DNA from 3 places in the Brevibacillus sp. NSP2.1 genome. Region 2 is predicted to be linked to each of the others. Evidence: riboswitches for the same ligand, from Rfam matches in the RefSeq annotation. Region 2 holds a riboswitch; each other region holds the start of a gene.
The links. Region 2 has a riboswitch for cyclic di-GMP ahead of M655_RS01905 (methyl-accepting chemotaxis protein). Riboswitches for the same ligand answer to the same signal wherever they lie in the genome.
Positions count from the first base shown of each region.

Region 1: linked by a shared signal. The riboswitch ahead of M655_RS22230 (GNAT family N-acetyltransferase) and the one ahead of M655_RS01905 (methyl-accepting chemotaxis protein) in region 2 are both predicted to bind cyclic di-GMP.
Region 3: linked by a shared signal. The riboswitch ahead of M655_RS19775 (methyl-accepting chemotaxis protein) and the one ahead of M655_RS01905 (methyl-accepting chemotaxis protein) in region 2 are both predicted to bind cyclic di-GMP.

Region 1 covers NZ_CP048274.1:4,578,145-4,588,213, forward strand. Annotated here, with positions in the region: gene M655_RS22210 (AzlD domain-containing protein) at 17-349, opposite strand; gene M655_RS22215 (AzlC family ABC transporter permease) at 340-1,014, opposite strand; gene M655_RS22220 (TrmB family transcriptional regulator) at 1,140-1,949, opposite strand; gene M655_RS22225 (hypothetical protein) at 2,083-2,265, opposite strand; cyclic di-GMP riboswitch class I at 2,549-2,632, shown strand; gene M655_RS22230 (GNAT family N-acetyltransferase) at 2,794-3,342, shown strand; gene M655_RS22235 (methyl-accepting chemotaxis protein) at 3,344-4,807, shown strand; gene M655_RS22240 (sensor domain-containing diguanylate cyclase) at 5,027-6,628, shown strand; gene M655_RS22245 (DUF3139 domain-containing protein) at 7,634-7,942, opposite strand; gene M655_RS22250 (C40 family peptidase) at 8,056-8,544, shown strand; gene M655_RS22255 (hypothetical protein) at 8,623-9,828, shown strand.
Region 2 covers NZ_CP048274.1:378,856-388,924, reverse strand. Annotated here, with positions in the region: gene M655_RS01935 (PTS mannitol transporter subunit IIBC) at 1-304, opposite strand, end outside; gene M655_RS01930 (PepSY domain-containing protein) at 500-808, opposite strand; one part of gene M655_RS01925 (IS5 family transposase) at 1,152-1,479, shown strand; one part of gene M655_RS01925 (IS5 family transposase) at 1,479-1,927, shown strand; gene M655_RS01920 (GrpB family protein) at 2,207-3,253, shown strand; gene cshA (degradosome RNA helicase CshA) at 3,352-4,863, opposite strand; gene M655_RS01910 (transporter substrate-binding domain-containing protein) at 5,173-6,030, opposite strand; gene M655_RS01905 (methyl-accepting chemotaxis protein) at 6,153-8,126, opposite strand; cyclic di-GMP riboswitch class I at 8,200-8,299, opposite strand; gene M655_RS01900 (formate--tetrahydrofolate ligase) at 8,514-10,069, opposite strand, start outside.
Region 3 covers NZ_CP048274.1:4,073,127-4,083,195, forward strand. Annotated here, with positions in the region: gene ilvB (biosynthetic-type acetolactate synthase large subunit) at 1-1,166, opposite strand, end outside; gene sat (sulfate adenylyltransferase) at 1,772-2,923, opposite strand; gene M655_RS19745 (phosphoadenylyl-sulfate reductase) at 2,947-3,648, opposite strand; gene M655_RS19750 (hypothetical protein) at 3,808-4,038, opposite strand; gene rplT (50S ribosomal protein L20) at 4,311-4,670, opposite strand; gene rpmI (50S ribosomal protein L35) at 4,762-4,959, opposite strand; gene infC (translation initiation factor IF-3) at 4,990-5,493, opposite strand; gene moaA (GTP 3',8-cyclase MoaA) at 5,756-6,769, opposite strand; cyclic di-GMP riboswitch class II at 7,067-7,150, shown strand; gene M655_RS19775 (methyl-accepting chemotaxis protein) at 7,287-9,017, shown strand; gene thrS (threonine--tRNA ligase) at 9,092-10,069, opposite strand, start outside.

The DNA of each region.
Region 1 (10,069 bases), 1.4 Mb from region 2:
GGCTGCTTTCTCCCTGCTACAAGAGCGGGAAAAGGTAGCGCAAGATCATGATCGAAACCATCCCGACGACAACCGTGCCCAGCAGGCTGCGGGTCACGATCGCAACCAGAAACGTCGGAATCGCCGCCAATAGCTCGACATTGGCTAGTAGCGACAACTTTCCCTCCTGCAAAAACAGCTCCTGCCCGACCAGTGCAGCCATGACCGCGATCGGCACGTAATGCAGCCAGCGGACGCCCCACGCGGGAAGCTCCATGCGCGACAGCACCATCAAGGGCAGCACCCGCGGCAAAAACGTGACCAGCGCACTGCCTACAATAATGAGGAAGATATCCCATCTCACTTCCATCTTTCGATCACCATCCCGATTGTCGATGCGCACAGCGTAGCTACGATGACGCCAAGGTTGCCCGGATACAAGACAGACACGCCTACAGCAATGACGACTGCGCTGATGGCGACGACGATATCGAGCCGGATTTGCTTGCGGCTCATCATCGCCAGCACCAGCAAGCCGATAAACATCGCCGGCAGAGCGAAATCAAGGCCCAACTGCTCGGGATTGGCGATCCACTGTCCGAAATAGGCTCCCGCCAAATTGGCCGCAATCCAGTTCAGGTAAGCCGTCACATTCAAACCGTGCATCCATTTTTCGTCGATCTGCTTGCGCTTCGCCGCCTCGTTGATCGCAACCCCGAACGTCTCGTCTGTCAGAAGCGAACCGACGAGCATGTTCCGAAACGCCGTCAGATGGCGGAAGTAGGGCGACAGAGCCGCGCTTAGCAAAATATGCCGCAAATTCACAAACAAAATCGTAATGATAATTCCCATCGCCGAGCTTCCTGCGGCAATCATGCCCGCAGCAATAAACTGCGCCGAGCCTGCGTACAGCAAAATGCTCATCAAGGCAATTTCCATGATGCTCAGCCCAGCGGTCTTTTCCAGCACACCTGCCGCAAACCCGATGCTCAAATACCCGAGCAAGGTTGGAATGCAATCCTTGACCCCCTGCATGAAGCTTCCCTGCTCACCCGCGTTCGACAATGCTTCTACTTGCAGTTGTTCTCGCCCCACTGCTTCTCCCTCACTCTCTCTTTATTTCACTCCGGCTTGCGCGCTTGCCTCCTGCTTCGCTCCGCTTACTTGAATCTCTTCCCGGTGACCACCTGGTACAAGTCCGGCTTGCTGCGCCAGAGCGCTTCGACCTTATCCGGGCCGAGCACCTTTGTCACTTCCGCAAACATAATATCGTGGCGAATGTACTCGACAGCGACCAGAACGAGCGCCGGATCCTTCGTCTTGACCGCCCAGGCAGCCGTATTTGGCGTGAAGTTGGCGATCAGCACTTCCTCCAGATCACGCGCGACGATTGTAAGATGCCCGCCCATCCGTTCCTCGGCCACATCAGGCGCCATATAGTCATGGTGATACGTCGTCCCTACGCGCGTCTCTTGCTGTCCAAACAAAACGGTAAAGACGGAAATCCCTTCTTCGGTTCGTCTGTCCACCGCCTCCTGGATAAAAGGCACCTGAGGCTCCCAGATCGACAGCCACACTTCCTCGCCAGCCTGCTCGATCATTTGCCTCATTTCCATGAGCACCAGCTCGTCACCGCTAATTCGCCGAATGACGTCGATCTCTTGCTCGGACTCTAAGGCCGACAAGTTTTTTTCCAAATAGTCGAAGGACGCTTCGAACTGCCCGCGCAGCCTGCGGACCAGCTCTCTTGCTGGCAGCGGCGCATACGTGACAGGCTCGGAAGGCACGGTGTAAACAGCCCCTTTGTCAACGAGCTTGCCCACGACTTCGTAAATCATGGAGCGCGGCACGCCAGAGCGTTTGCTGATTTCGTATCCGGTGATCGGAGAGTGCTTGAGCAGACTGATGTAAGCCTTGCACTCGTACTGGGAAAATCCGAGCTTTTGCAATTCCTTGTATATGTCTTCCATCCCGACCTCTTAGTAGTTAGTTTTATACTCACTATAGGTTCAGGTTCGTTCCTTTGTCAATGTGCTTTTCCCGGCACAAGCGAAAATAAAAAAAACCCTCCGTGAACGAGGGCCTTTTTGGCAAGCAAGCAGCCTAAGCGAGATCGCGCACTTTAATGTAAGAAACGTTTCTTACATTAATCACGATGTCATCGTATTGCAGCCACCCATCCTTTTGGTTGGCGACCATTTGGATGATTTCTTCCGGCTCGGTTGTCTCGATCTTAACCAGCTCGCCACCGGAAAAGTGAAACTCAATCGTTTTGGCCTGACTCATTTTCGCATCCCTCCTGTTCTTTCTAGTTATCGGACGGATGGTAAATTTTTGTTACGCATCAGGCGCAAGTAGCTGAGTCGGCCATTGGCAAAAGTCCCGGCACAACCTGACTATGTTCCTATCTTTTCTCTGTTTTTCCTCGCATCTTTCTCTGTCCAAACTACCAATTTGGAGCCGACTATTTATGAACAATCGGTTACTTTACCCTACCAAAACTTGACAAGATTGTTTCTCTTGGATTATATTTTGCATAATTCGACACTTCTATACATTTTTCGCAAATGAATGACAAAGGCAAAGTCATCGAAAGGTGGCGACGCAAAACCACGGGTCTAAAGTCTTTGACCATGACAGCCGGGTTGCCATACATCATGAGCATAGCAGGAAGATGATGGTGACTTTGGGCTGTTTCCGCATGGGGAATGGCCTTTTTTATGCTCACATGGAAGAAAGGAGGCGCCATTTTATCGATCAACACTAGACTTGTACATGAAAAAACAAAGAGAGAGAAAAATGGAGTGGAGTATTATGTACAAACTGGTTGATTCAGCACAATCTTTGGCACTTTTCCATCAAATCAAGGAAAGTGTCTGGACCTCAATGGGCTTCGAGATGGAATACGCCAAAGATGGTTCCGACGTCTATCTTTTGTTGTCGGATGAGGACGAACCAGGCGGGACTTTTGAATTTACACCACATGAAAAATCTTCTGCTTATCTGCAAAATTTGTTTCAGGATGTTTTGACGAGCGATATGAAAGTTGTCGAAGTGGACAGTTTCGCTGTCTTGCCCAAGTTCCGCGGAAAGCTGGGACGATGGGGAGTTGCCCTCATGATCGATTATGCAGAAAAACACGGATATACGCATGCAGTCGGTTTGGCAGATCCGGCTTTTTTTCAGTTGATTAACCGTAAATACAACGTCAGAGCGACGCAAGTGAAAGAGATGGTCTTCTACAAAGGGGCGAATGCCATTCCGACCGTCTTCCACCTGCAAGAAGCCTATTTGAACAAGGACAAGCCCGAATTTGCCTGGTATCAAGAGCTTTGCAAACAAATAAAAGTTGAGGTTAGCTGACATGGAACTCTTACAAAGAAGAAATAACTGGGTGGTCATTGTTTTTGCGAGCATCATTACCATCGTCCAGATCGTGAACCTCATCATGGGGGTTCCGTTCTCCTTCGTTTTAACCGTGCTGGGGATTTTGTACGGGGTGCTCGCACCTTTTGCCTACCTTTCCAACCGGCCAGCCTGGCGGGACAAGATGGCTCCCTTCATGAAGTTTTTCAACTTCGCTGTCATCGGCATTTTCATGTTCGTCATCGTGGGACTCGATCCTTGGCTGGTCAACATCATGACGATCATGTTCTTCGTCGCGGTCATGGGCATTTATCAGGACAAACTGATTAACATCTTGACCATCATCGCAGCCATGGGGATCGTCACCTACTATTTCCTGACGAACGGCGAAGCGATTTTCTACACGTCCGATCCTGTTCATTTGATGTACTACTTGCTGGCCTTCTGCTTCGTATCGGCGACAAGCATGATGCACGCAGTTTTCAACAACAAGCTGCAGCGGGAAAGCGAGGAGCAAAAGCAGCAAGCGATCGCCTCCAAAGAGTCGCTGCAGCGCATTTTGGACCAGATCAACGAATCGCTCAACTCCGTCCAGGAATATCAGGAGAATTTGAACAAGGTTACAGATGGCGTCAACGTCCGCGCGGTGGAGACAGTGGCTGCCCTTCAGGAGATCATGCGCTCCTTCTCGATCCAGACCGACAACACCAACGAGTTGCGCCGCGAGATGGGCACGACCAACCTCCAGGTAGAGGACATGACCCGCTCCGTGACCGAAATGCACGAATACGTAGAATCGACCAAAGAAGCGACCAATGAAAGCGGCAAGCGCATCAGCAACATCGGCAACGACTTCGAGCGCTTTATCAAGGACATTCAAGGCACGAACAAGCTGATCCAAGAGCTGAACAAAGAAACGGAATCCATTGAAAAAATCATCCAAACGATTTCGGAAATTTCGGCACAGACCAACCTGCTGGCGCTCAATGCGACCATCGAGGCTTCCCGTGCAGGCGAGCATGGTCGCGGCTTTGCCGTCGTAGCGGACGAGGTGCGCAAGCTGGCCGAATCTTCCAAGCTGTCCTCCGAATCAATCTCTACCTTGTTGATGACGATTCGCGAAAAAATGAAGCTCGTCTCCGACATGATCTCCGAGTCCCAACTGTCGTTTGAGAAAAACAGCGAAGGGATCATGGAGGTTCAGGAAATGTTTACGAACGTGGACAACTACATGCACAACTTCGCCGAGAAAACGAAAAATCTGCAAGAGTTCATCGTCCACGTCCACAGCATGATTCAGGAAGTCAACGCCAAAGTCGAGGTCAACGCAGACATCACCGACAAAAACAAGGAAAGCCTCGAAGAAGTCCTCGTGCTCGTCTCCGAGCAAAAAGAGGAAATCGTCAAAGTATCCGGTGGCTTCGAAAAGATCGAGCAACAAATTCGCGGTTTGAATACGTAAGCAGCAAAGCTGGCTGGATTTTTATGCAACTGCCCTCTCTTTTGTAGAGGGCGGTTTTTTTGCGTGCATGTCTGGATAATTGTGGAATCGGCGAGATTTTTTTATAAAATTCATTTTTCTACATAGCATGTCCCGCCTGTATCGCTTATAATACACATGGAATTTTTACAGTTCTCTTCCATCGTGAATCGATCCAACGCAAAGAGAGGCCTAAGCCATATGCCTGTTTTTCATCGTTTTCCAACGAGCCAGGGGAAAAAGATTGGTTTGACTACCCTTTTGACGGGTCTTGTTTCCTTGTCCATTCTGTTGACGCTGACGATTCTTCTCGTAGCCTCGTATCAATCGAAAAAGAAGTCGCTGATTGATACGACTCTCACTCTTAACTATTCGAGCGCAAGCAAAATGAGCCAAATGATCGACTCCCTGTTCCTATCCATGCGCAGCAGCCTGCGCTATTCCGCCACCGTTTTAATCGACCATCCCTCACGGACGCAACAAGAAGCCATCGAACATCTGGAGATTCTTCGCAAAAGCGGCAACTACTTCAACTCGCTTACTGTCGTAGATGAAACCGGAACGGTTCGCAGTGTGTCCCCGCCATCGCTCGGCACTGTCGGACAGAAGCTTACGACCAGGGAAGCGCAATACGCACTGGCATTGAAAAAGCCTTACATCTCATCGCCCTACATTTCCAAAAAGTACAAGCGCCTCCTGCTGTTTATGAGCGAACCGATCTTTGACAAGGACGGACAGTATCGCGGATTCGTCGGGGGAACGATCTATTTGCAGGATCACAACATTTTGAACATGATTATCGGCAACCCGGAGATAGATACGAGCGGCTCGTCTTATTCGATTGTCGGCTCGAATGGACAGTTGCTGTTCCATCCGGACAAACAGCAGATCGGCCAGAACATCCAGTCCAATCCCGTCGTACGAAAGCTGCTCGCGGGCAACAACGGCTACGACCAGATGTTGAGCATCAACGGCGATCACCTGCTGGCCGGGTATGCGCAAGTTCCGGCAAACGGCTGGGGAGTCATCGTCACTTCGCCGATGGAACTCGTTTACAACGAGCTGCACAGCCAGGTGCGAATGATGCTGCTCTACTTGCTGCCTCCGTCTCTGTTCCTGCTTCTGATTGTGATTCAGCTCGCCCACAAGCTGGCCAGACCTTTTGTCCACCTAGCCGATCTGATGAGCAAAATGGGCTCGGAAAGAGTCGAGCTGCCCCCGGACAAGCACCATTGGAACCGGGAGGCCGATTTATTGACCAAAGCATTCCGGACAGCGGCCAAAAAAATCAAAGAGAAAACCGACCGCTTGACCCACGAAGCAACCACCGACGTGCTCACAGGGCTTGCGAACCGCCGTTCCGTCGAAGAGATTTTGCAAACGTGGACGAAAGAGAAAAAGAACTTTTCCATCCTCCTGCTGGACATCGATCACTTCAAGCACGTCAACGACACCTTCGGCCATCCGGTCGGCGATGAAGTCTTGAAGCAGTTTGCGGAAATCATGAAAAGCTGTGTGCGAAAAAGCGACATTTGCGGCCGTTTCGGCGGCGAAGAATTCATCGCCCTGCTCCGCAGCGCTTCCAGCACAGAAGCCTTGTCCGTCGCGGAAAAAATCCGAACGCAGATGGAAAGCAGCACAAATCCGACGGGCCAGCCCATCACCGTATCGGTCGGCATCGTCAGCAGCCCGCTCCACGGAGATTCCGCTACACAGCTCATCGAACTGGCCGATCAGGCTTTGTACCAGGCGAAAGAGTCTGGGAGGAACAAGGTTGTAATTGCGAATGAGAAAGGTTGTTGAATAAAGTTTTGTGCGAGAAAAGGGCGACTGCATCTGTTGGGGGTGCAGTCGTTCTTTCTTTCGGGGGGTGTTGGGGAGGTGCTTAATTGTTGGTTGGGTGGGCATGAGTTCGTGTGTTCGTGGCTTTATGCTTTCCCGCCTGTATGTGTTCCTGCCCTCCTGCCTTCACACTCAGCCTCCTGCCTTTCGCAAAATCACGCCAAAATCAGGGCTTGCTTCCTTATTCGTTCGCACTCGATTTTGGCACAACAAACACTTGGGTAGGCCACTCCCCGACCGGCACTTGCCGTATTTGGCTTAATTTTTCGGCATCGAAAACAGATAGCGTCCCTTGCACAAAGTTCGTAACCAACAAATTCGAATCGTCCAAAGCGATCGAGGAAGGCGTTGGCGAATGCAGTTTTGCCTTCTAGTATGCCGCCTTTGATGTACTGCCCGCAATATCAATCGTTTGTGTTGGTTTCCATGAGGATTCTGCTTTGCAAGTGCTGCCGCGTGATTAGTGTGCGAATTTTGCTGGGGCGATTTTTTGTTGGATGCTGGCAGTAGCTGCTCGAGGCTTCAAGGACAGCAGTAGCTGGTGGATTTTCGCTAGGGCCAGTTTTTCGTAGAATGCTGACGGCAGTTGCTCGCGGCTTCAAGGGCTGCGCTAGCCTGATTCGTATTTCGCTAGGTCAAATTTTTTCTTTGGTGCTGGCAGCAGTTGCTCACCGCTCCACTGACCGCGCTAGCAAGCATGAGAAACGCTTATTACCTTGTTTGAGCCAGATATGATTTTTCTATCGCGGTATATCAAACAACCGCAAGAAGATAGTATCCAACAAATGAAAATGGAGTTAATTGCAGTCATCCGCGAGGGACAATCCCCCTTTCGCCTCCAAAGGCGGTACCAGCGTAGGACGTCCATAATGGGTGGACTTTTTGAGACGATCGGTGGAACGCCAATCGCTCATAACAGGGAAAAACGCCCGAATCTGGGGATTCGGACGTGTAGATTATCGGGACTCACTTATGTTTGTATTCGTATCCTTTGGGTTTAGGCGATGGATGTAAAGGTATTATGTTTCCGTTTTTTTCAGTATAAAAGTATCTTACATCGGGTTCATCAGCAAAAATAACTTCTACACTAAAGACCGGAAGCTTCCCAAAAACGCCATCTAGACTAACTATTGTTTTCTCATCGAGATTTTTCTCCGTAATGAGATATTGGCGTACTTGATTTTCTAAGCTTAACAAAGTTCCTTGAACATATATAACTGGAGCAGAGATCATGATTAAGACCAGGAAAACTATAATCATTGTTTTTTTGTTCATTTTCGTTATCCCCCAAAAAATTGGTTGTAAAATGATGCTTTTTTTTCCCTTAAGAGTGAAAGCGATAATGGGCGCCCTACTATCGTTAATCAACTATATAGGAGGAATTTTATATGGCAACTGAAAAACCACAATATCCTGGAACTAACACAGATATGAAGCCAGGAGACGTATTGTACTCGAAAAAAAGCTTTTCGACTTTTTTTGTTGGACACGTGGCAATTGTAGGACCGGACTACGATATCATTCACGTTCATCCAAAAGGACCTTGGTTCGTTGAAGATATCGATTACTATGTATCTCGATTTAGGGACGGCGATAAGATCGAAGTTCTCCGTCCCAGGAGTGGAGCTTCTAAAGCTGCTAAATGGGCAATCAACCATATTGATGACGTAAAGAAATACTACTTCAATATGGACTTGGATAATATTGAGCTTAGTTATTGTTCTAAGTTCATCTGGCAAGCATTTTACTATGGTTATAATCTCGATATTACCGGCATGGGTCTTACCGATCGCAGTAGAGCAACCCATATTTATCCAAATGATGTTCGAGATTCCGATCACCTTGCATCAACAGAAACCATCGACGTTGAGAAGTAAGAAGCTGAAACCTCGCATTAGCGAGGTTTTTTATTTGAGCGCCGATTTAAGATCTCAGTAGTTTAGACGGACTTTAGCGTGCTAACCACGAAGCTTTCCACTAAGCTTTCGAACAAACAGGTATCTGCTTATCAACGTGCAGCACAGGCGGTGCTAACCACGAAGCTTTCCACTAAGCTTTCGAACAAACAGGTATCTGCTTATCAACGTGCAGCACAGGCGGTGCTAACCACGAAGCTTTCCACTAAGCTTTCGAACAAACAGGTATCTGCTTATCAACGTGCAGCACAGGCGGTGCTAACCACGAAGCTTTCCACTAAGCTTTCGAACAAACAGGTATCTGCTTATCAACGTGCAGCACAGGCGGTGCTAACCACGAAGCTTTCCACTAAGCTTTCGAACAAACAGGTATCTGCTTATCAACGTGCAGCACAGGCGGTGCTAACCACGAAGCTTTCCACTAAGCTTTCGAACAAACAGGTATCTGCTTATCAACGTGCAGCACAGGCGGTGCTAACCACGAAGCTTTCCACTAAGCTTTCGAACAAACAGGTATCTGCTTATCAACGTGCAGCACAGGCGGTGCTAACCACGAAGCTTTCCACTAAGCTTTCGAACAAACAGGTATCTGCTTATCAACGTGCAGCACAGGCGGTGCTAACCACGAAGCTTTCCACTAAGCTTTCGAACAAACAGGTATCTGCTTATCAACGTGCAGCACAGGCGGTGCTAACCACGAAGCTTTCCACTAAGCTTTCGAACAAACAGGTATCTGCTTATCAACGTGCAGCACAGGCGGTGCTAACCACGAAGCTTTCCACTAAGCTTTCGAACAAACAGGTATCTGCTTATCAACGTGCAGCACAGGCGGTGCTAACCACGAAGCTTTCCACTAAGCTTTCGAACAAACAGGTATCTGCTTATCAACGTGCAGCACAGGCGGTGCTAACCACGAAGCTTTCCACTAAGCTTTCGAACAAACAGGTATCTGCTTATCAACGTGCAGCACAGGCGGTGCTAACCACGAAGCTTTCCACTAAGCTTTCGAACAAACAGGTATCTGCTTATCAACGTGCAGCACAGGCGGTGCTAACCACGAAGCTTTCCACTAAGCTTTCGAACAAACAGGTATCTGCTTATCAACGTGCAGCACAGGCGGTGCTAACCACGAAGCTTTCCACTAAGCTTTCGAACAAACAGGTAGCAAGCCTTACAGACCCGTTTTTCGAGCAAGCCAAAATTCAATCGCCATTCCTCTTATCCATCGGCTGCCTCTTCCCCTAAAAAACTCTGGAAAGCCTACGCCCACAAAGAGTTCGAGCATCCCCCGGCTTTTTTGACCTGAGAGGATGCTCGCATCATAAAATTCGAAAGCTTAGTGGAAAGTCGTGATTATCCGTGGGAATAGACCTGTGGATGGGCCCATAATGCACACGCACGGATATGTAAGTCGACTTATGGCCTATAGCGTGCGACTGACACCTTTATTTTACTCTTTTTCCACTTTTGTTACAACTAGCTTTCT
Region 2 (10,069 bases):
CTGATCCAACTATAATCCCCATTGTGGCAACGGCCCCTATGACACCGCCACGTACATCGTGAATCATTTTCCCACCCGTGTATCCGATCAAAAGCGGTAGCAGATACGTAATCATTGGAACAACCAACTTGGCCAGTTCCTCATTAGGCCATCGCCCCGTGGGGATAAACAACGCCGTAATCAGTCCCCAGGCGATAAACGCACCGATGTTCGGCATCACCATCGCACTGAGAAACCGCCCAAATTTTTGTACCGAGACTCGCAAACTGCCGGAAGCTTGATTCTTTGTCGCCAAGTTCTCCATACTGGACCCTCCTTTACCCTCTCTATAAATTGTTGACAAGATTAAATTAATAATGTGCACACCTCAAATATAAAGCGTTTACATAAGCGTCACAACAAAATCAAAGCGCGAATTTGTCGTTCTCATTGTTGCCAAAACTTAATAACCGGCACACATAAAAAAGACTCCAGCCCCCAAAGCCGAAGTCTCTTCTCCTTAAAAATCTTCTCTTTCCACCTTCATTACTTTTCCCGTTTCCGCATTGACCTCTACTTCGTACACCTGGTTCTGGTCGGTCAAAATGATGAACTCGTACACAAGCACGCCGTTTTCCGTGTCCAGCTCCGCGTGCAGCACGCGGCCTTGCACTTGCTGCAGGGCGATTTGCCTTGCCTGCTCCTGCGTAATACGCATCGGCTCTACTGCTGCTGTCTGGGTGTTTACTGCGTGAATCGGCGCAGGTATTGCCGCTCCGAGTGCCACTGCCAGCGCGACTGCTGCGGTCCAGGGGATTGGGGTTTTCATGGATGGGCTTCCTCCTTTGATGTATCGCATAACAAATCATTCAGTAGTCTGACCAATCTGCTCGGTTACATGCAAGTGAAAGCCTCTGTTCATCACTCTAAGCTTTACAAAGTGATACTCGTTCACTCCACAAGAAGGATTGGCTTGTCCAGCTTTGGATTTTCAAAGCCAGGCATTTGCACTTCTGCAAACATAACAATAGAAGTTGAATAGTTATCTTGAAGTTATCCGAACTCGTATTAAGCACGATTTTGATGATTTTGTGAAAGGATTCATACTAGGACGTGTCTGAAAACTAAAGAAAATGTGGTATGATTTAGGAAAAACGAATGGAGCAACGAGCATGATTCAAAGACGGTACGAAATAAACGATGAACAGTGGGAACAAATTCAGGACATGTTCCCCCCCTATCGAACAGGACGTCCGTCCAAATTAAGTAATCGTACCATGTTTAATGCCATTCTTTGGATTGCCCGAAGTGGTGCGGCTTGGCGAGATTTGCCGGAAGAACGTTATGGTTCATGGAAAACGGTCTACAGTCGCTTCTGCAAGTGGAGAGATACCGGATTACTTGTCGCCATCTTCCAAGCTCTTCACGTAGAACCTGACTTTGAAAACTTGAGCATCGATTCTACATCGGTCAAAGCTCATCAACACAGTGCGGGTGCTAAAAAAACGCAGAAGGACACGAAGTAAATCAGCACATAGGCGTCAGCCGTGGCGGAAAGACAACCAAACTTCATACCGTCGTCGATGGATTAGGGAATCCCCTCGCTTTTCTTCTCACGGGGGGGCACGTCTATGATTCCGTTCCAGCGATCAATTTGCTTCAAGGGTTTGATCTTACGGGAAGCCATATTGTTGGTGACAAAGCCTACGGCTCAGAAGGCATTCGGCATTGGATTACGGCTAAGCAGGCAGCGTACACCATCCCGCCTAAAGCGAATAATAAAAATCCTTGGAAAGTGGATTGGTACCGCTATAAAGAACGGCACTTGGTGGAGTGCTTCTTCAATAAAATCAAACATTTTCGACGAATCGCTACTCGTTACGACAAGCTGGCCAAATCATTCCTAGCGTTTGTATATGTCGCGTCCATCTTTAAACTAACTCAATAATGAGTTTTCAGACACATCCTAGATTATGTAATTAAAAAATATAAAAGTAAAATTTCTCAGGATGGATTTAAGAATGGTGAACAAGCATTTAGTGTTATTGGTAGTGACGGTAGAAAATATAAACTTGTAATAAAAGGTGGTAAGGTAATCACCTTCTATCCAGATGGCTGGAACATTGCGAAAATTGAATAGCAAAGAAATAAAAGATTTTTGATCTAAATGATAACAAGGAGGAAAAGTCAATTCTCCTCCTTGTTGGATTGTATAGGGGGGATATTAATGGAGGTAATTTCCTATCTCAAATATCCGGATAAAAAATTTGACAGATTCCCACCGGAAAATGAACTTGGGACATTCTTTTTTGATATTGATTCTGATGAGCTTACCCTTATTAACGATATAAGGGTGGGTATTAGAGGCTTCATTTTGATGAAATGTGACAATACTCTAATTTTGAACTCCCAACTATACGGCTGGGTCGATGCCTTATGGATTACATTACTTGAGATCGTTGAAAAACTTATTAAATTTGGATACGGTAGTAAGCTAATCGGTTCGATTAATAAAAGAATCATTGTGGAATCACTCTCTGAGAATGCATTATGCTTAACAGTTACTGCTAATCAAGAGATTACTCACCGAGCTTTTATTCCTTCCCAGGAAGAATTTATTCATGCAGTAATTGATGGTTCCAGCCTGTTCTTTGGTAGAATTAAAGAACAATTGCGCACCGATTCCTACGATGATGTCATCCAATTCATTAACTGCTTAAAAGGCAATATGAAAAATTTTTCTCCTGTCGAAAAGTATTACCATTATCCTCAAAGCAATCTAAAGGTAAATGACCTCTTATACAATTATTCTACCGATTGGATGAAAATGTTTGATAAGGAACGGGAATATTTGGAAAGTATCATTACTGAACCGGGTGTAGTAATTCAACATATTGGAAGCACTACTATGCAAGCTGTATCTTCTCGCCCAATTGTTGACATACTCATTGGAACTCAAACATCCCTATCAGCAGAAATGGTTTATGACGACCTGAAACATGACTACTTCAGTACAGAAGATTTCCCAGGCCCAATGCCTATATTCTACTTAACAAAAGCTACACCCAAAGAGGTCTATTATAATGTCTTTATCACCACAATAAATAGTTCATTTTGGGAGTCTGTATTAAATTTTAGAGATCTGATTAATTCAAACGATCAATTAGCCAAACAATTTAATGAAATGAAAATTAGTGCTAGTAATATTAGCTATGCAAAATATCAAACGCAAAAAAATCAATTTATTACGAGTATACTAAAACATAATGGATAACAACCCATTCCATACAGGCTTCAATGGAAACGTAAAAAGGGGCCGTCTCAAAAGCCGAGATTTCGACTTTGAGATGCCCCTTTTCTTATCCACAGCGCTTACCGCTGCTTGTTATACGGTCTTCCTGCCGACTCGCTGCTGCGGGAGCGGGACTCGCCGCCGCGCGGGCGGGAATCGCCACTGCGAGGACGGAACTCGCCGCTGCGCGGGCGAGGTGGGCGTTTGCCGCCGAAGCCGGAGCCAGAGCCGTATCCGCCTTTTCCTTTCGGGAACGTCTTTTTCTTGCCTACGCGCAGAGGCGCTTCTTCGGTCAGGCGAACCGGAGTCATATCCGGCTCTTTGGTCAGCAGCTTGAGGGCAGCAGACACGAGCGTCACAGAATCAATATCCTCCAGCAATTGCTCCGCCAATGTTTTGTAGGCGCTCAAGTCTTCGCGGCCGGACGCCTCCAAAATTTTCTCCACGGTCAAACGCTGCTGGCCTTCCAACGCTTCCGCCATCGTCGGCACCGAGCGGCGCTCCATGCGGCGGTTTGTCGCGCGCTCGATCAGACGCAGATGGTCGATTTCGCGGGAAGTGACAAACGTGATCGCCAGACCTGTTTTCCCGGCACGACCCGTACGGCCGATACGGTGAACGTAGCTCTCGGAGTCTTGCGGAATGTCGAAGTTGAATACGTGCGTTACGCCGCTGATATCCAGACCGCGGGCAGCAACGTCTGTCGCCACCAGCACCTCGATCGTGCCTTCCTTGAACTTGCGCAGCACGCTGTCGCGTTTTGCCTGGTTCAAATCGCCGTGGATTCCTTCAGCGCCGTAGCCGCGCTTGGTCAGCGCTTCCGACAGCTCATCTACACGACGCTTGGTGCGCCCGAAAATAATCGCCAGCTCAGGCGAGTGAATATCGAGCAAGCGGCAGAGCACGTCGAATTTTTGCTTTTCGGCAACTTCCATATATTGCTGTTCGATGTTTGGAACGGTGACTTCCTTCGGCTTGACGGAAATCAGTGCCGGCTCTGTCATGAACTGCTGCGCGATTTCCTGAATCGCTCTCGGCATAGTCGCAGAGAACAGCAACGTTTGACGGTTGTCAGGCACTTCTTGCAAAATTTCCTTGATGTCATCAATGAAGCCCATGTTCAGCATTTCATCCGCTTCGTCCAGGACGACGATCTCGATCGCGTCGAGGCGGATGGTTCTTCTGCGCATATGGTCCATAAAACGGCCCGGCGTTGCCACGATGATTTGCGGACGCTTTTTCAGCGCCTTGATCTGGCGGGTAATGTCTTGACCGCCGTAGATCGGCAGCGCGGAAATGTTTTTGAACTGGGCGATCTTGTTGATTTCTTCTGCTACCTGCACAGCCAGCTCGCGAGTCGGCGTCAGGACAACCCCTTGAATGTTGCCGTTGTTTTCATCGAGGCGTTCCACCAGCGGAATCCCGAATGCAGCCGTTTTCCCTGTACCTGTTTGCGCCTGTCCGATCAAGTCCCGGCCTTGCAGAGCAACAGGAACGGTTTGCTCCTGAATCGCAGTCGCCTCTTCGAATCCCATATTGCCAAGCGCTCTTACAACAGAATGATGCAAACCAAAATCATAAAATGTAGTCAATGAACGTCAGTCTCCTTTTACTTTACCTTCTTCTATAAAATCCTCACTAAAAAAGGGCACTATTCCTTACAGCCGGAACATGCCCTTTTATCTCCGATTGTACATAAGCACCCTACAAAGAACATAGCTGTAATCGTACCATGCATCCTGTAAAATTGCAAACGGCATTTGTGCCCATTTTCCTCTAGTCTCAACAGATTGGCGCAGAAACATACCTCCGTTAACTGCAAAAACAAAAGCAGTCCTGCCCGGATCATCCAGACAGGACTGCTTTCTTCCGTCATCGCGCTTTCATACCCGGCACCGCGATTATTTTACCCATTTATGGAACAGCTCGTCGAATTTCCCTTGCAGCTTCATTTCGTCCATCCAGACATCGAGATAGCTGGCGAAAATAAAGTCGCCGCGCGGAATCATGTACGCTTTTTCGCTGCGGGTAAACGGCTTGTCCGTCAGAGCCGCGTACAGGCGGGAATCGGCTTTGGAATACACCATGGCTTCGATCGTGTCGGTAATCATCACATCGTATGTGCCGTTGGCGACAAGGCCAGGGATGTCCAGGTTGTTTTGCACGACAGTAACGGTAGCGTTTTTCAAATGGTCGCGCACGAACTGTTCGTTGGTACCGCCCGGATTCACGCCGATGCGCACTTCTTTTTTGTTGATGTCTTCCAGGCTTTTGTACTTGTCCTTGTCCTGCACGCGAATCAGCGGAGCTTTTCCGAACTCGATGTACGGATCGCCCATGTGCGCTTTTTTCTGGCGATCGGTGTTGCGGGTCACGCCGCCGACCGCGATGTCAAATTTGTTCGCCAGCAGATCGTCCATCAGCGTCGGCCAGGATGTTTGCACGAAGCGCGCTTCTACTCCAAGGCTTTTCGCAAACTCTTTCATCGCGTCGATGTCGTAGCCTTCAAATTCGTTCGTTTTCGGGTTCAAATATGTGAACGGCTTGTAGTCGCCCGGTGTGCCCACGAGAATGTATCCCCGTGCGATAATCTCGTCGAGGCGGGACTCAAACTGTTTGTTTTCCTGTTTTTTGACCGCTTCCACTGCTGCGGTCTGCCCGGTTTGCGCGCCTGTAGTAGCAGCAAACGCTCCGGTTCCAGTCATCAGCATCGTTGCAGCGAGCGCGCTCGCCATCATTCTTTTTGTCCACTTTTTCATTAGTTTCTTCTCCTCCCGATTGTCGATCAGTCTGTCTCATGCCCATCTGCTGTTTCGAGCTGTCTCATCCCTTACATGGCATCCCCCCTTTAACCAGGGACGGGCTTTAGCCTTACAAGGTCTTACAAGGTGAACTTGCCTACGCCCTGCTGCAACTCCTCCGTGACCGTGTTCAACTGCTCGACCGAACGGGCAATGTCCTGAATGGCTTGCAACTGTTCGGCCGTGGCCTCCACGACCTTCTGCGCGTCTTCCGAGGCAAGCTTGGCAAAGTTGTACATTTCGTCGACCGAGGCGCTCACCTGCTCAGAGCCTGCAGACATTTCCTCCGATGCCGCCGACACCTCCAAAATATGGGCGGCAACATTGCGCGACGATTCCAAAATATGCGCGAAAATATCCCGCACCTCTTCGATCATCGAAATGCCTTCCTGCGCCTCGCGATTGCCGGTGTTCATCACTTCTACCGCGTGGCGGGTATCCTGCTGGATTTCCCCGATCAGCGCCGCGATTTTCGCAGCCGACTCCTCGGATTGATGCGCCAGATTTTTCACTTCTCCCGCCACGACGGCAAAGCCGCGGCCGTGCTCGCCAGCCCGCGCTGCCTCAATCGACGCGTTGAGCGCAAGCAGGTTGATTTGCGAGGTTAACTGGCTGATCGTATCGAGAATCCCTTCGATCTCCTTGGATCGGCTGTTCAAGCGCTCAATGGCTTCAGCCGCTCTGGTCGTGCCCTCTCCGATGCTGCCCATTTGCCGGACGGCCTGCTCAACGACTGCTGCGCCTTGCTCGGCCTGATCCGATGCCTCGCGCGCCGCTTCGGACACATGCGCGGATGTCTCTGCAATTTTCACAATCCCCGCCGCCATGTCATTCATGGACAAGGCGACGTCCTTGGAGCTGGTAGCCTGTGCCTCGGCCCCGCTGGCAATCTGGTTGATTGACGTCCCGATCCGGTTTACGTTTTCGGTCGCGTGTTCAATTCCTGCCGACACTTCATGCGTAAAGCGCAGCACCTGCTCCGACGATTGCGACACGCCTTCGATCAAGCCTTTCAAGTGCGAGACGGTCTGGTTGAAGTCGCGGGAAAGCACTGCGATCTCATCTTTTCCGGCCACCGTGACCGTCTCTGTGAGATTGCCCTGGGCGACGACATTGACGGCCTGGTTCAGACGCTGGATCGGTCGAACCAAGCGAACCGACAGCCAGTACACGAAGACGATGCCCACCGCCAGAACGACCAAGGAAATAGCCAGCAGCTTGATCGACAGTTCGTTGACCGGAGCGTGCAGGTCTTTGGCCGGAGCAGTGATGAACACTCCCCAGTTCAATCTGGTCGAAGCGTAGGAGGCGAATTGCGCCGCTTGTCCCTCTTCGTATTGAATGACTCCGCGGCCGCCTTGTGCCGTTGCTTCAAAGGCGGTTTTCAACTCAGGAATATTGCTGTCGAGCACCGACTGCTTCAAAATGACTTCGCTGTTCGGATGCCAAATATACGTTCCTTTTTTGCTCACCAAAAAGGCATAGCCACTATGTCCGAACTTCTCCTCGGAAACCGTCTTCTGAATCTCGTTGATCGGAATGGTCGAACCGACATAGCCGTATTGGCGATTGTCCTTCATCAGCGGAACGATGATCGTCACGATGTAGTTGCCTGTCCGCTGCGACACGACCGGCTCGGAAACGATGATTTTCCCCTCGCCTCGTCCTGCCTCCTGAAAATGCGGACGATCAGACGGGTTCGTCTCCTCGCCCTTGAAGTTGATGACTTTTTTGCCGCTCAGGTCATAGGAAAAGAAAAACGTCTCAAACTCGGGGTTTTTCTTCTGCGCCTCCTGAATCAGCTTCAAGTCATGGTCGAAATTGTTGTCGGCGGAAATCATCTCTCCGATCGTTTCAACAATTCCGATTTTTTCTTGGAAAAAGCTGTCGATTCTGATGGAAAGATTGCTGGCCGTAAGTTCCGCTTCTTTGTCCAGGCTGGACGACAGCAACTGCGACGAGCTGTAGTAGCTGGCACCGCAGACCGTACCCAAGCTGACAATCAAGAGCAGGCACATGACGACGATCAGCTTTTTCTTCAAACTGGATTCCATCTCACGCTGTACCTCCTATCTTTTTTTGGCAACAAAAAAGACTGCCACCCGGACAGCCTTCTTACGTGTACGGCATGGCAACCCGGCTATCGTAGCAGCAGAAGATGCGCTCTGCTTGCCTTAGACCCGTGGCTTTGCGTCCCTGCCTTTCAACAGGTTTGCCTTTGTCATTTTTTGTCGTTTTATCTGTATAAAAATACTATAGCACAACATCGGAAAAATGTGGGTTAACTTTAAAATAATGGCTTGGATTTTTTTCCACACAAAATCTTTACCCAAATTGTTTGACAAGTAAACTACTTTCTGCGAAATAATTGCGAAAAAATCGCAAAAAGGCTGACACCTTGTTGTTGGTGTCAGCCTGTCGTCCACTTTTGACTTCTTCGTTTAGCTCAGCCCTTCCACGTGGCCGTGCTCATCCACATACAGCGATTCGGCCGCAGGTTTCTTCGGGAGTCCCGGCATCGTCACCAGGCTTCCGGTCAAGGCGACGATGAAGCCTGCTCCTGCCGAAATCCGCACTTCGCTCACCTGAATGGTAAAACCGACAGGGGCGCCAAGCTGATCGGCCCGATCTGTAAAGGAGTACGGCGTCTTCGCCATGCACACAGGCAGATGGGACAGCCCCATTTCCTCTACCTTCTGGATCGTTTTTGTCGCCAGCGGCGAAAAGACTACCCCGGAGCCGCGGTAAATTTCTTTGACCACCGTCTCAATCTTTTCCTTCACGCCGAGGTCTTCTTCGTACAAAAAGCGGAATTGCCCAGGGCGCTCTGCCGCGCGCGTCACTTTTTCCGCCAGTTCGATTGCGCCTTCTCCGCCTTCTGCCCACGCCTTGGACAGCGCCGCCTCGGCACCTGCCTCCTGGCACAGCGCCATGACTGCGTCGATCTCCGCTTGTGTATCGGTGGCAAAATGGTTGATCGCTACAACCGCCGGCACGCCGAACTTCTGCAAGTTTTCCAGATGGCGACGCACGTTGGCGAAGCCTTTTTCCAATGCGGCGAGGTTTTCTTCGGCCAAATCCGGCACTTTGATTCCGGCGTTGTACTTCAAGGAACGCACGGTAATGACCACGACTGCTGCCGATGGCGTCAGCCCGGCTTTTCTGCACTTGATGTCAAAAAACTTCTCCGCGCCCAGGTCAGCGCCGAAGCCCGCTTCCGTTACGACGTAGTCGGCCAGCTTCAAGGCTGTCTTCGTGCCGATCACGCTGCTGCATCCGTGCGCGATATTCGCAAACGGACCGCCGTGGACGATGACTGGCGTGCCCTCGATCGTTTGCACGAGGTTTGGCTTGATCGCTTCCTTGAGCAGTACGCACATCGCCTCGACCGCATTGATTTCTTCCGCCCGGACTGGCTTGTCTTCAAAATCGTAGCCGATGATGATGTGGTTCAGCCGCTCGCGCAAGTCGGCGAGGTTCTCGCTCAGGCACAAAATCGCCATGATTTCCGATGCGGTCGTAATCATGAAGCCGTCTTCGCGCGTCATGCCGTTGCCGTCTCCCAGCCCGACCACGATATTTCTAAGCGCGCGGTCGTTCATGTCCATCGCCCGTTTCCAGACGATTTTTTTCGGATTGATGCCCCGCGGATTGCCGTGGAAAATATGGTTGTCGATCATCGCCGCAAGCAAATTGTGCGCGGCGGTAATGGCGTGAATGTCGCCAGTAAAATGCAGATTGATTTCATCCGCAGGGAGGATTTGCGCCTTGCCGCTTCCGGTAGCCCCTCCTTTTATCCCCATGCACGGGCCAAGGGATGGCTCACGGAGCGCTGCAATCGTCCTTTTTCCAAGCAGATTGAGCGACTGCGACAAACCAATCGTGGTCAGCGTCTTGCCTGCTCCTGCCGGATTGGGATTCATCGCGGTAACGAGAATCAGCTTGCCATCAGGTCGGTCTTTTATTTTATCCCACAGCTCATCAGAGATTTTTGCCT
Region 3 (10,069 bases), 1.9 Mb from region 2:
TCAATGACCGCTTGCGGCTTCAGTACGTCGCCGTCTTTTTTGTACTTGTACGGATACTGTGCCTGCCATTCCCTCAACTGGCTGATCCACGCCTCGGAATCGCATTTGCGGGCAACCGGAATCGCTTTGGCCAGGGTGCTTTTCACATCGCCTGCCACAGTGACGGCTGTCTCGACGTTTTTCCCCAGCTCGGCAGGGTCGATGTCGACGTGGACGATGCGGGCTTTCGGAGCAAACTCCTTGGTGCGTCCCATCGTGATCCGGTCATCGAAGCGAGCGCCGAGGCCGATGACACAGTCCGCATTGAGCAGCGCCTGGTTGGCTGTGTAGCTTCCGTGCATGCCCGGCATGGCGAGCGCCAATTCGTGCGTGCCCGGGAAACCGCCCAGCCCCATGAACGTGTTGATAACCGGGATGCGCGTCTTCTCCGCAAAAGCGAGCAGCTCTGCTTCGGCTTTTGCGGCGATGATGCCGCCGCCTGCCAAAATGACCGGGCGCTTCGCTTCGCCAATCGCGTCAACAAATGTCTGCACCTCTTCGTCTGTCGGCACGAGCGTGTCGCGGTAGCCGCGAATCTCGACCTTGTCGGGATAAGTGAACGGCGCCTTCGCGTTGGCCACATCTTTTGGAATGTCGATGAGGACCGGGCCCGGACGACCTGTAGAAGCGATGTGGAACGCTTCCTTCACGATGCGCGGAAGCTCGCGGACATCGCGGACGAAGTAGCTGTGCTTCGTAATCGGGATGGTGATTCCGGTAATGTTCGCTTCCTGGAACGCGTCGGTTCCGATCAGCGACTGGGCTACGTTTCCGGTGATGCACACCAGCGGAACCGAGTCCATCTGGGCTGTCGCAATTCCGGTTACGAGGTTGGTCGCCCCCGGACCGGAAGTGGCGATGCATACGCCCGGTTTGCCAGTAGCGCGGGCGTATCCGTCTGCTGCGTGGATCGCGCCCTGCTCATGGCGAGTCAGGATGTGCTTGAAGTAGCTCCCGTACAAGGAATCGTAGATCGGGAGCACCGCTCCGCCTGGGTAGCCGAAAATGTATTCGACTTCCTCCAGGATCAGACAGCGCAGAAGCGTTTCTGCTCCTGTCACTTCCTCCCCGAACTGAATCGGTGGAATGCCGTTCTTTTTCTGCAATTCGGCCATTTCAACACTCATTTTCCTCTCCTCCTCCCACTTCTTAAAGCAGCTATAAAAAATACCTATGGACACATAGAAAAACCCTTTCGCCCCGACACGGTTCGGTTTCCATGTCTTTTGGGGCGAAAGGGTTCGCGGTACCACCCAACTTTATCGGCGCCTCGCGGTCAGCCGATCTCAGCCAGTCACAGCAAATGCGGACTGTAACACGCTAACGGGTGTCAATCGGTTTTCCCTACTTTTTGCACGAGGCAAATTTCAGCAAAACAGCTCAGAGGTGAGCAATGCAGCGTACCCTATGCCCGTTCTCAGCAACCAGGGCTCTCTGTAAAAGGGGAGACGCGCACCATCCTCGTCATAGCCTGCTATTATAACAATATTTCTAATATTGTTGTTGTCAGAAAATAAAGTGTTACGTCTGATTATAGCTAGGCACTTTGGGGGTGTCAACGAAAACAAAAAGATTTTACTATACTTTCGTCCGAACGAATGCTCAGTAGAAAATGCCGGAACGGCGCGGTTTTTGCGTGAAAGCGGATACATTTTCTTTCGGCTTGTCCCCTTTCTCGGGCAAGGAAACGGACCGGCAATGCCCGCCCTTCCCTTTTGTTCGTAAACTTGTTTTACAGATTGTCGCGAAGTCCCTCGATCAAAATTTGCGCCACCTCGGGACGGGTAAATTCCGGCGGCGGGGTCTGGCCGCTGCGCAAAAGCGCGCGCACTTTTGTCCCGGACAGCGTCAGATGCTCGCTTGCAGCGTGTGGGCACGTCTTGGCCGTCGCCATTCCTTGGCAGGCTGTGCAATAAAAGCTGTGCTCATAAAACAGCAACTGGATGCCCAGCTCCTCTGGCGCAAATGCAGAGAAGATGTGCTGCGCGTCGTACGTCCCGTAGTAATCGCCCACGCCCGCGTGATCGCGGCCTACGATGAAGTGCGTGCAGCCGTAGTTTTTGCGGACGAGCGCGTGGAATACCGCTTCTCTCGGACCTGCGTAGCGCATCGCCGCCGGGAAGGCCGCGAGCAGCACGCGCTCTTTCGGGTAGTAGTTTTCCAGCAGGGCGAGGTAGCTTTTCATCCGCACTTGCGCGGGGATGTCATCTGACTTGGTTTCCCCCATCAGCGGGTTGAGAAAAAGCCCGTCGACGATTTCCATTGCCGCCTTTTGGATATATTCGTGCGCCCGGTGGACGGGATTGCGCGTCTGGAAGCCGACGACGCTCTTCCAGCCGTTTTGGGAAAAAAGCTCTCTCGTCTCGCGCGGCGTCAAATAATATTCGGCAAACCGCTCGGGCTGCGGCCGCTTGAGCACATGCACCGGACCGCCCACGTACAGCCCCGGTTTTTCCATCAGCTTTTTCACTCCCGGATGCGCCCGGTCCGCTGTCCGAAACACTTGTCTTGCCTCCCGGGCTTTATCGGGCTGGTAGAGGCTTTGCACCTGGAGTATGGCGTAGTCTTCGCCATCTTCGCCGCGCAGCCATACCGCATCCCCCGGCTCGATGTCCGCGTGCTCGGCCGCATCGACTGCCAGCGTCACGGGCAGCGGCCAAACCGTCCCGTCTGCGAGCCGCATCCGCTCCACGACGGAATGGTAGTCGTCCTCGCAAAGAAAGCCTGTCAGCGGGGAAAAGGCGCCAATGGCGAGGCAGTCTATGTCAGACAACGTCCATTGATCGACCACGATTGCTTTTTTGCCAGCGGCTCTGGTTATCGCTTCCGGCTGACTTTCCAGCCGTTCAATCAGCGTCCCACCGTGTGGCGAGATCGTATGCATAGCGTGTCCTCCCTTTTGTTCCCTTACTTGTGCAGGCCGCATTCGGTCTTGTCAAAGCCGGCCCAGCGGCCCGCGCGCGGGTCCTGCCCTGACTGGACAGGCCGGGTGCAAACACTGCAGCCAATACTTGGATAATTGCGGTCATGCAAAGGGTTGTAGGGGACATCGTTCGCGTGTATATATGCCCACACCTGGTCCATCGTCCAGTCCGCGAGCGGGTTGAACTTCACCAGCTTGAATTTATCGTCCCATTCCACTTTTTTCGCATTGGCGCGGGTAGGCGCCTGATCGCGGCGAATGCCGGTAATCCAGGCGTCGTAGCCGGACAGCACCCGTGTCAAAGGCTCTACTTTGCGGATTTGGCAGCACAGATTCGGGTCTGTCTCCCACAATTTGTCTCCGTGGCTCTTCTCCTGCTCAGCCAGAGTCATCTGGGGCAGCACCTGGATAAATTTCGTCTGGTACCGCTCCTCCAGCTTGTCGCGCGTCTCGTACGTCTCGGGAAAATGTTTGTTCGTATCGAGATAAAAAACAGGTATCGTCGGGGCCAGTTTGTGCAGCATGTCGATCAGCACGACATCCTCGGCACCGAAGCTTGAGGCGAGGACGAGGTTGCCTGCGAAGTGTTCCACCGCCAGAACAAGCACATCCTGCGGGGATTTGGCTTCCATCCGGTACGCCCACACTTGCAGCTCTTCGTCCGCCATCCTCTGGCGATTGCTCATCAGCGAAACTCCTTTCCTGCTAGGATTCCCCCACCATCATATGTCGGGAGGCAGGAAGTGGCGATTCGTCCTGCTGACAAAACTGCCGCGACGGCACCGAAAGAAACGAAAAGAGCGACCAGACCTGTAGCCCGATCGCTCCTCGCGGATTGCTCCCTCTTATTTTTTGTCAGAGTCACTGTTTGCTGCCGGGAAAATAAACGAACTGCCTGTCGGAATCGTGTTGAGATTCGCCTGGTCTACATTTTGTGTCGCCGGTGCTCCTGTGATGAAGACGACGGGTGCTACGTAGGCATCATCCTTTTCTTTGGCGAACGCTCCCGGAACGAACAGCGCCGAACAGACCACCGCAGTTGCACCCATCATTACCATCCACTTTTGTTTTTTCATCTCTACTCTCTCCTATCCAATGTTTTCCTTTGACGCTTTTTATTGTACGGCAGGGAGCCATCCTCTCGACACGGACGGGAGATTGTTTTTTGCTCCAACCTGAGACGGAGCCGCCTCTACGCCCGTTGTCCATTTTCTTAAAAAAACGATGGCGTTTCGTTGCTGCCCTTGCGCTTTTCGGATGTTCATTCATAGGGGAGAGCCTCTCCGACAAGCAAAAAAAGCCGACCTTCCCCACCAGGAAAGATCGGCTTTGCTTTTTGCGTATGTGCTTACGCGTTCAGTTTGCCTTTTGCAACTGCTGCCAGTTCGTTGAACGCAGCTTTGTCGTTCACAGCCAGGTCAGCCAGCATTTTGCGGTTCACTTCGATGCCAGCCACTTTCAGGCCGTGCATCAGACGGCTGTAGGACAGACCGTTCAGGCGAGCTTGCGCGTTGATACGGGTGATCCACAGTTTGCGGAAGTCGCGTTTCTTTTGACGACGGTCGCGGTATGCATAAAGCAGGGATTTCATTACTTGCGCATTAGCGGATTTAAACAGGCGATGTTTGGAACCGAAGTATCCTTTCGCCAGCTTCAGGATTTTCTTATGACGACGGCGTGTAACAATGCCACCTTTTACTCTTGGCATACTAAACTCCTCCTGGTCTTTCCAGCATGGCGGCCTACTGCTAGGCGCTTAGGGAGCTCATGCTGCGTAATGTGTGTAATGATGCGAAAACTTACAGGTAAGTGAGCATTTGCTCCATGCGTTTTTGATCGCCTTTGGAAACGAGTGCAGCTTTGCGCAGGTGGCGCTTTTGCTTAGTCGTTTTGTTGGCGAACATGTGGTTACCAAATGCGCGGTCGCGCTTCAATTGGCCGCTTCCAGTCTTTTTGAAACGTTTTGCAGCAGCCTTGTTGGTTTTCATTTTAGGCATCTGAAAAGTCCTCCTGTCTAAACTACTATCTTACTTTTCCGCTTTCGGAGCCAGAATCATAATCATGCTGCGGCCCTCGATCTTCGGTTTACGCTCAGGCGTAGCGAGATCTTCACACTGAGCAGCTACACGCTCCATAACGCCAAGCCCGATTTCGGAGTGGGTGATTTCACGTCCACGGAAACGGATCGTACACTTCACCTTGTGGTGATCCTCCAAGAACTTGCGGACGTTGCGAAGCTTGGTTTGAAAATCGTGTTCTTCGATGTTAGAAGAAAAACGCACTTCTTTCAGCTCGATGATCTTCTGGTTTTTCCGTGCTTCTTTCTCCTTTTTCGCCTGCTCGTACTTGAACTTTCCGTAGTCCATGATACGGCATACAGGCGGTTTGGCTGTCGGAGCAACGTTTACCAGATCCAGTTCGGCTTCCTGGGCAATGCGCAACGCTTCCCTGAAGGGTACGACTCCCAATTGGCTCCCGTCAGCGCCGATCAAACGGACTTCACGGGCACGGATCGCTTCGTTGATTAACATTTGATCCTTGCTAATACTTGCCACCTCCGTCAATTTCGAGAAGGAACAAAAATGTGCGAACGCATCTGCGCCCGCACATATCTCACCTAAGCAATTTCATCAGATCCAAGGATCTTTGCATAAGAGTTACCTGTCAACAGTCGTGTCGGACGTCGACCCAGGTGAGAAGCTGGGCGCCTCTGCTTGTTCTCGAAGTATGAAGTGTTTATACACGCAACTTATAATACAAGGTAGAGTTGTCTTTGTCAAGGCTTATCGCTTTTTATCCTCCGATGTGGGACATTTCCACCTTCGGACGCTTTTGCAGCCCCGGCGTTTCGTCCAGCCGTTCTTCCGAATAGCGCTCGTCGCGCTTTTCCCAGATCGCGCGAATCTGCTCCTGGATTTCTTCGTCGCTTCGCCCGCTGCGCAGCGGCTCGCGCAAGTCATAGCCGGCGGAGGCGAACAGGCAGTTGTACATTTTCCCCTCTGCCGACAGCCGCGCCCGCGTACAGGTAGAGCAAAAGGCTTGTGTCACCGACGAGATCAGCCCAATCTCCTGATCGCTCCCCTCGTAGCGGTAGCGCGAAGCGACCTCGCCGAAGTAGTTCGCCTCGACCGGGACGAGCGGCATTTCTGCGCCGATCATCCGGACGATTTCGCTGGAAGGCACGACCTGATCGAGCTTCCAGCCGTTGCTGTTACCTACGTCCATGAACTCAATGAAGCGCAGCGTATGGCCTTGCTCGCGGAAATAACGGGCCATCGGCAAAATGTCCTGGTCGTTGACACCGCGCTGGACGACCATGTTGATTTTCACCCCGAGTCCCGCTTCCGCCGCCGCGCGAATCCCGTCGAGCACAGCATCCACCGGATAGCCTCTGCCGTTTAACATGCCAAACCGCTCGTTGTCCAGGCTGTCGAGGCTGACGGTGACGCGATCAAGCCCGGCTTCCTTCAAAGCCTGGGCATGGCGGGCGAGCAGCGAGCCATTGGTCGTCATGGCGATATCGTGAACGTCCTCTATTTTTCGAATCATTCGTATTAATTCAGGCAAATCCCTGCGCACGAGCGGTTCTCCGCCCGTAATCCGGATTTTCCGCACGCCGAGCGCTGTGAATATTTGGGTCAAGCGGGTAATTTCTTCAAACGACAGCAGCTTGTGCTGCGGCAAAAATTCAAACTCCGGCCCGAAAATTTCAGCCGGCATACAGTACCGGCAACGAAAATTGCATTTGTCTGTCACGGAAATGCGCAGATCACGGAGAGGACGCTTTCGTGTGTCACGTACTTGCATCTGCTCTAGCACTGGTGGTCACCCTCCTTTTCCTGGCTGAGCCTGGCATGCCACTCTATCTCCAGTTTGTCTCGTATTGATGTCCAACATGCGATTCCGGCTTTTTATTAGCGTACCATATTCCGCCTGCGAACGGCTCCTGTTCCTGCACTTTTCGCTGTTGCAAAAGCGGTCGCAAGCCGATGAAAATCGGAAAAATGACCCGGTGCACGCCAATGTGCAAACCGTTTTTTTGACTATTCCCTTTTGTATAAACATAGGATAATATGACTATATATTATGCTCTATATATTCCTCTTCAATAAGGAAAGCGAAGATCAGCCGTTTGTATGTGGGCACTTGAATGGCTGGGAGCGAGTAGTGCAACCGACCCTATTTTCGTTGTAGAGTCGGTTTATTTTATCCCAGAACAAAGGCCTTGTCCACTGCTCAGAAACGGCAAGCTGCAGCAATGGCAATCGCCCCCTCTTTCTCAATTTTTGAGTAAATCAATAAAATGTAAAATTCGGAGGTCTGCATGCAATTTTTTGCAAAGAAAGCAAAGCCATGGAATGAGTATGTGAAAGCTTCCCACGCAACTGACATTACCGAAGTGGGCGAACGCGTGAAAGAGCGCCTGTCTTTTTTGGGCGTGGATCAGGATACATTGGCGCACGTCAAAGAGGCTGCTACCACGCTTTACCCCTTTAAAGCAGAGATCGTATCCAAGTTTTACCAGTCGATCACTAACGTTCCCCACCTCCAGAAGATCATCCTCGACAACTCCAGCCTGGAGCGGTTGAAAAAAACTTTGGAGGTCCACCTGGAGCAGTTTCTCACAGCAGAAGTCAACCATGAGTACGTGAAAACGAGAATTGTCATCGGGCAAGTTCACAGCCGCATTCATCTGACAGCCGATCATTTTATTTCTGCACACCATCTGCTGATTCAGATCATGACCACGATTTTGATGGAAAAATGGAGCAATCAGCCGCATCAGATGATGAAAATGGTCACCGCTGTGCAAAAATTGGCAGCATTCGATCAGCAACTGATTGTGGAAGTGTATATGGAAGAGACGTTCAAATCGTTTTTGTTCGGCATCTCCGGCATGCTCAACCATATGACCCAGCTCGACACGACGAAGCAGCTTATCTCGGGAATGGACGAGCAGATCGAGGAAAGCCACAGCGTCACCGCCGCAACGGAAGAAATGAGCGCCTCGATTCAGGAAGTCGCCAACCACGCGGTCAAAGTCGCGGAAGGGACAGACGAAGCGGTGCAATCCGCTGAACAGAGCAAACAGATCATCAATGCCGCTCTCGGCGACATCCGCCAGGTGGGCCACGTCTTTGTCGAGGTCATGAGCAGGGTAAACCAGCTCAATCAGGAGATTCATCAGACACAGGACGTCATCCGCATCATTCGGGAAATCGCCGAGCAGACCAACCTGCTCGCGCTGAACGCCAGTATCGAGGCCGCCCGGGCCGGAGAGCAAGGGCGCGGCTTTGCAGTCGTAGCCACTGAGGTGCGCAAGCTGGCCGAGCATACAAAAGAACAGATCAGCCGGATCACAGACAACATGGAGTCGCTGCAACAAGTTTCGAAGCGAGTGACGGAGCAGATGGACAGCACGAGCAAGCTGGTGGAGCGCAGCGTCGGGGAAGCCCAGTTCGCCGATGTCGCCCTGAACAAGATTGTGTCCACCATGCAGGAAATCAGCCAATCCACCTCGCAAATTGCCGCCATGACCGAGGAACAGGCTTCTTCTGTCACGGATATCGCCCACCGCAACTCCACGATTTTTGACCTGAGCACACATTCGCAGCAAATCGCCAAAAACACCGCGCAAATCATTCTCGAACTGAGCCGGAAAATGGATGAGTACCGCAAGACGTTCTTTACGATCAATGTCAAATTGAGCTACAAAGACATCGTGCGCGTGGCCAAAACGGATCATTTGCTGTGGAAATGGAAAATTTACAACATGTTCCTTGGTTTGGAAAACCTGGTCGCCGCAGAAATGGCCTCGCACCATCACTGCCGACTGGGGACGTGGTACTACAGCGACTTGCCGCCGCTTGTGCGCAACAACCCGACCTTCAAAAAGCTGGAGGAGCCGCACAAATTAGTACATTTTTACGCCAAGCAGGCAGTGGAAAAATACCAGGCCGAGGATCTCGCCGGCGCCCAGGAAGCGTACGAGCAGCTTCAACGGGCGTCCCATGAAGTCGTAACACTGCTTACCCGTCTGGAAAATGAGCTGTAGCAGTTGTCGCCACCGTTTTCGCCAAAAACAAAAGGGCCGTTCCCACCGTTCGGGTGAGAACTGCCCTTTTTGCTTTACTTCATTTCGTTGATTTCGGCGCGGATTTTTTCCACGAACTCATCAACGGTCATGGCGCCTTCATCGCCTACTCCCCGTCTGCGTACAGACAGAGTGCCGTCTGTCACTTCTTTTTCCCCGATAACCAGCATGTACGGGATTTTTTGCACTTGCGCTTCACGGATTTTGTAGCCGATTTTTTCGTTGCGCGCATCCAGCTCTACGCGGATGCCAGCTTGTTGCAGCTTTTCTTTGACTTGCTCGGCGTACGGAATGTGCACCTCGCTGATGTTCATCAAGCGCGCCTGGATTGGAGTCAACCAGACAGGGAATGCGCCTGCGTAGTGCTCGATCAGGATGCCGATGAAACGCTCCATGGAGCCGTACATCGCACGGTGCAAGACAACCGGACGATGCTTTTCGTTGTCTTGGCCCACGTAAGTCAGGTCGAACTTCTCCGGCATTTGGAAGTCGAGCTGGATGGTTCCGCATTGGTGACGGCGTTTCAGCGCGTCGGTAATTTGGAAGTCGATCTTCGGTCCGTAGAACGCACCGTCGCCTTCCTTGATTTCATACGGCATTTCCAGTTGCTCCAGCACCTTTTTCAAGGAGCTTTCCGCTGTTTCCCACAGCTCGTCGGAGCCCATGGAATCTTCCGGGCGAGTCGAAAGTGCTACGCTGTATTCAAAGCCGAACACTTTGTAGATTTTGTCGATCAGCTTAATCATGTTTTTGATTTCGCTCTCGATCTGGTCAGGGCGGACGAATACGTGTGCGTCATCCTGGCAGAAGGTGCGAACCCGCAGCATGCCGTTCAGCGCGCCGGAATATTCGTGGCGGTGAACCTGGCCGAACTCGGCATAGCGAATCGGCAAGTCGCGGTAGGAATGCATTGCGTTTTTGTAAATGAGCATGTGTCCTGGGCAGTTCATCGGCTTCAAGGCGTAAGTCGCGTTGTCGACTTCAGAGAAGTACATGTTTTCCTTGTAGTGATC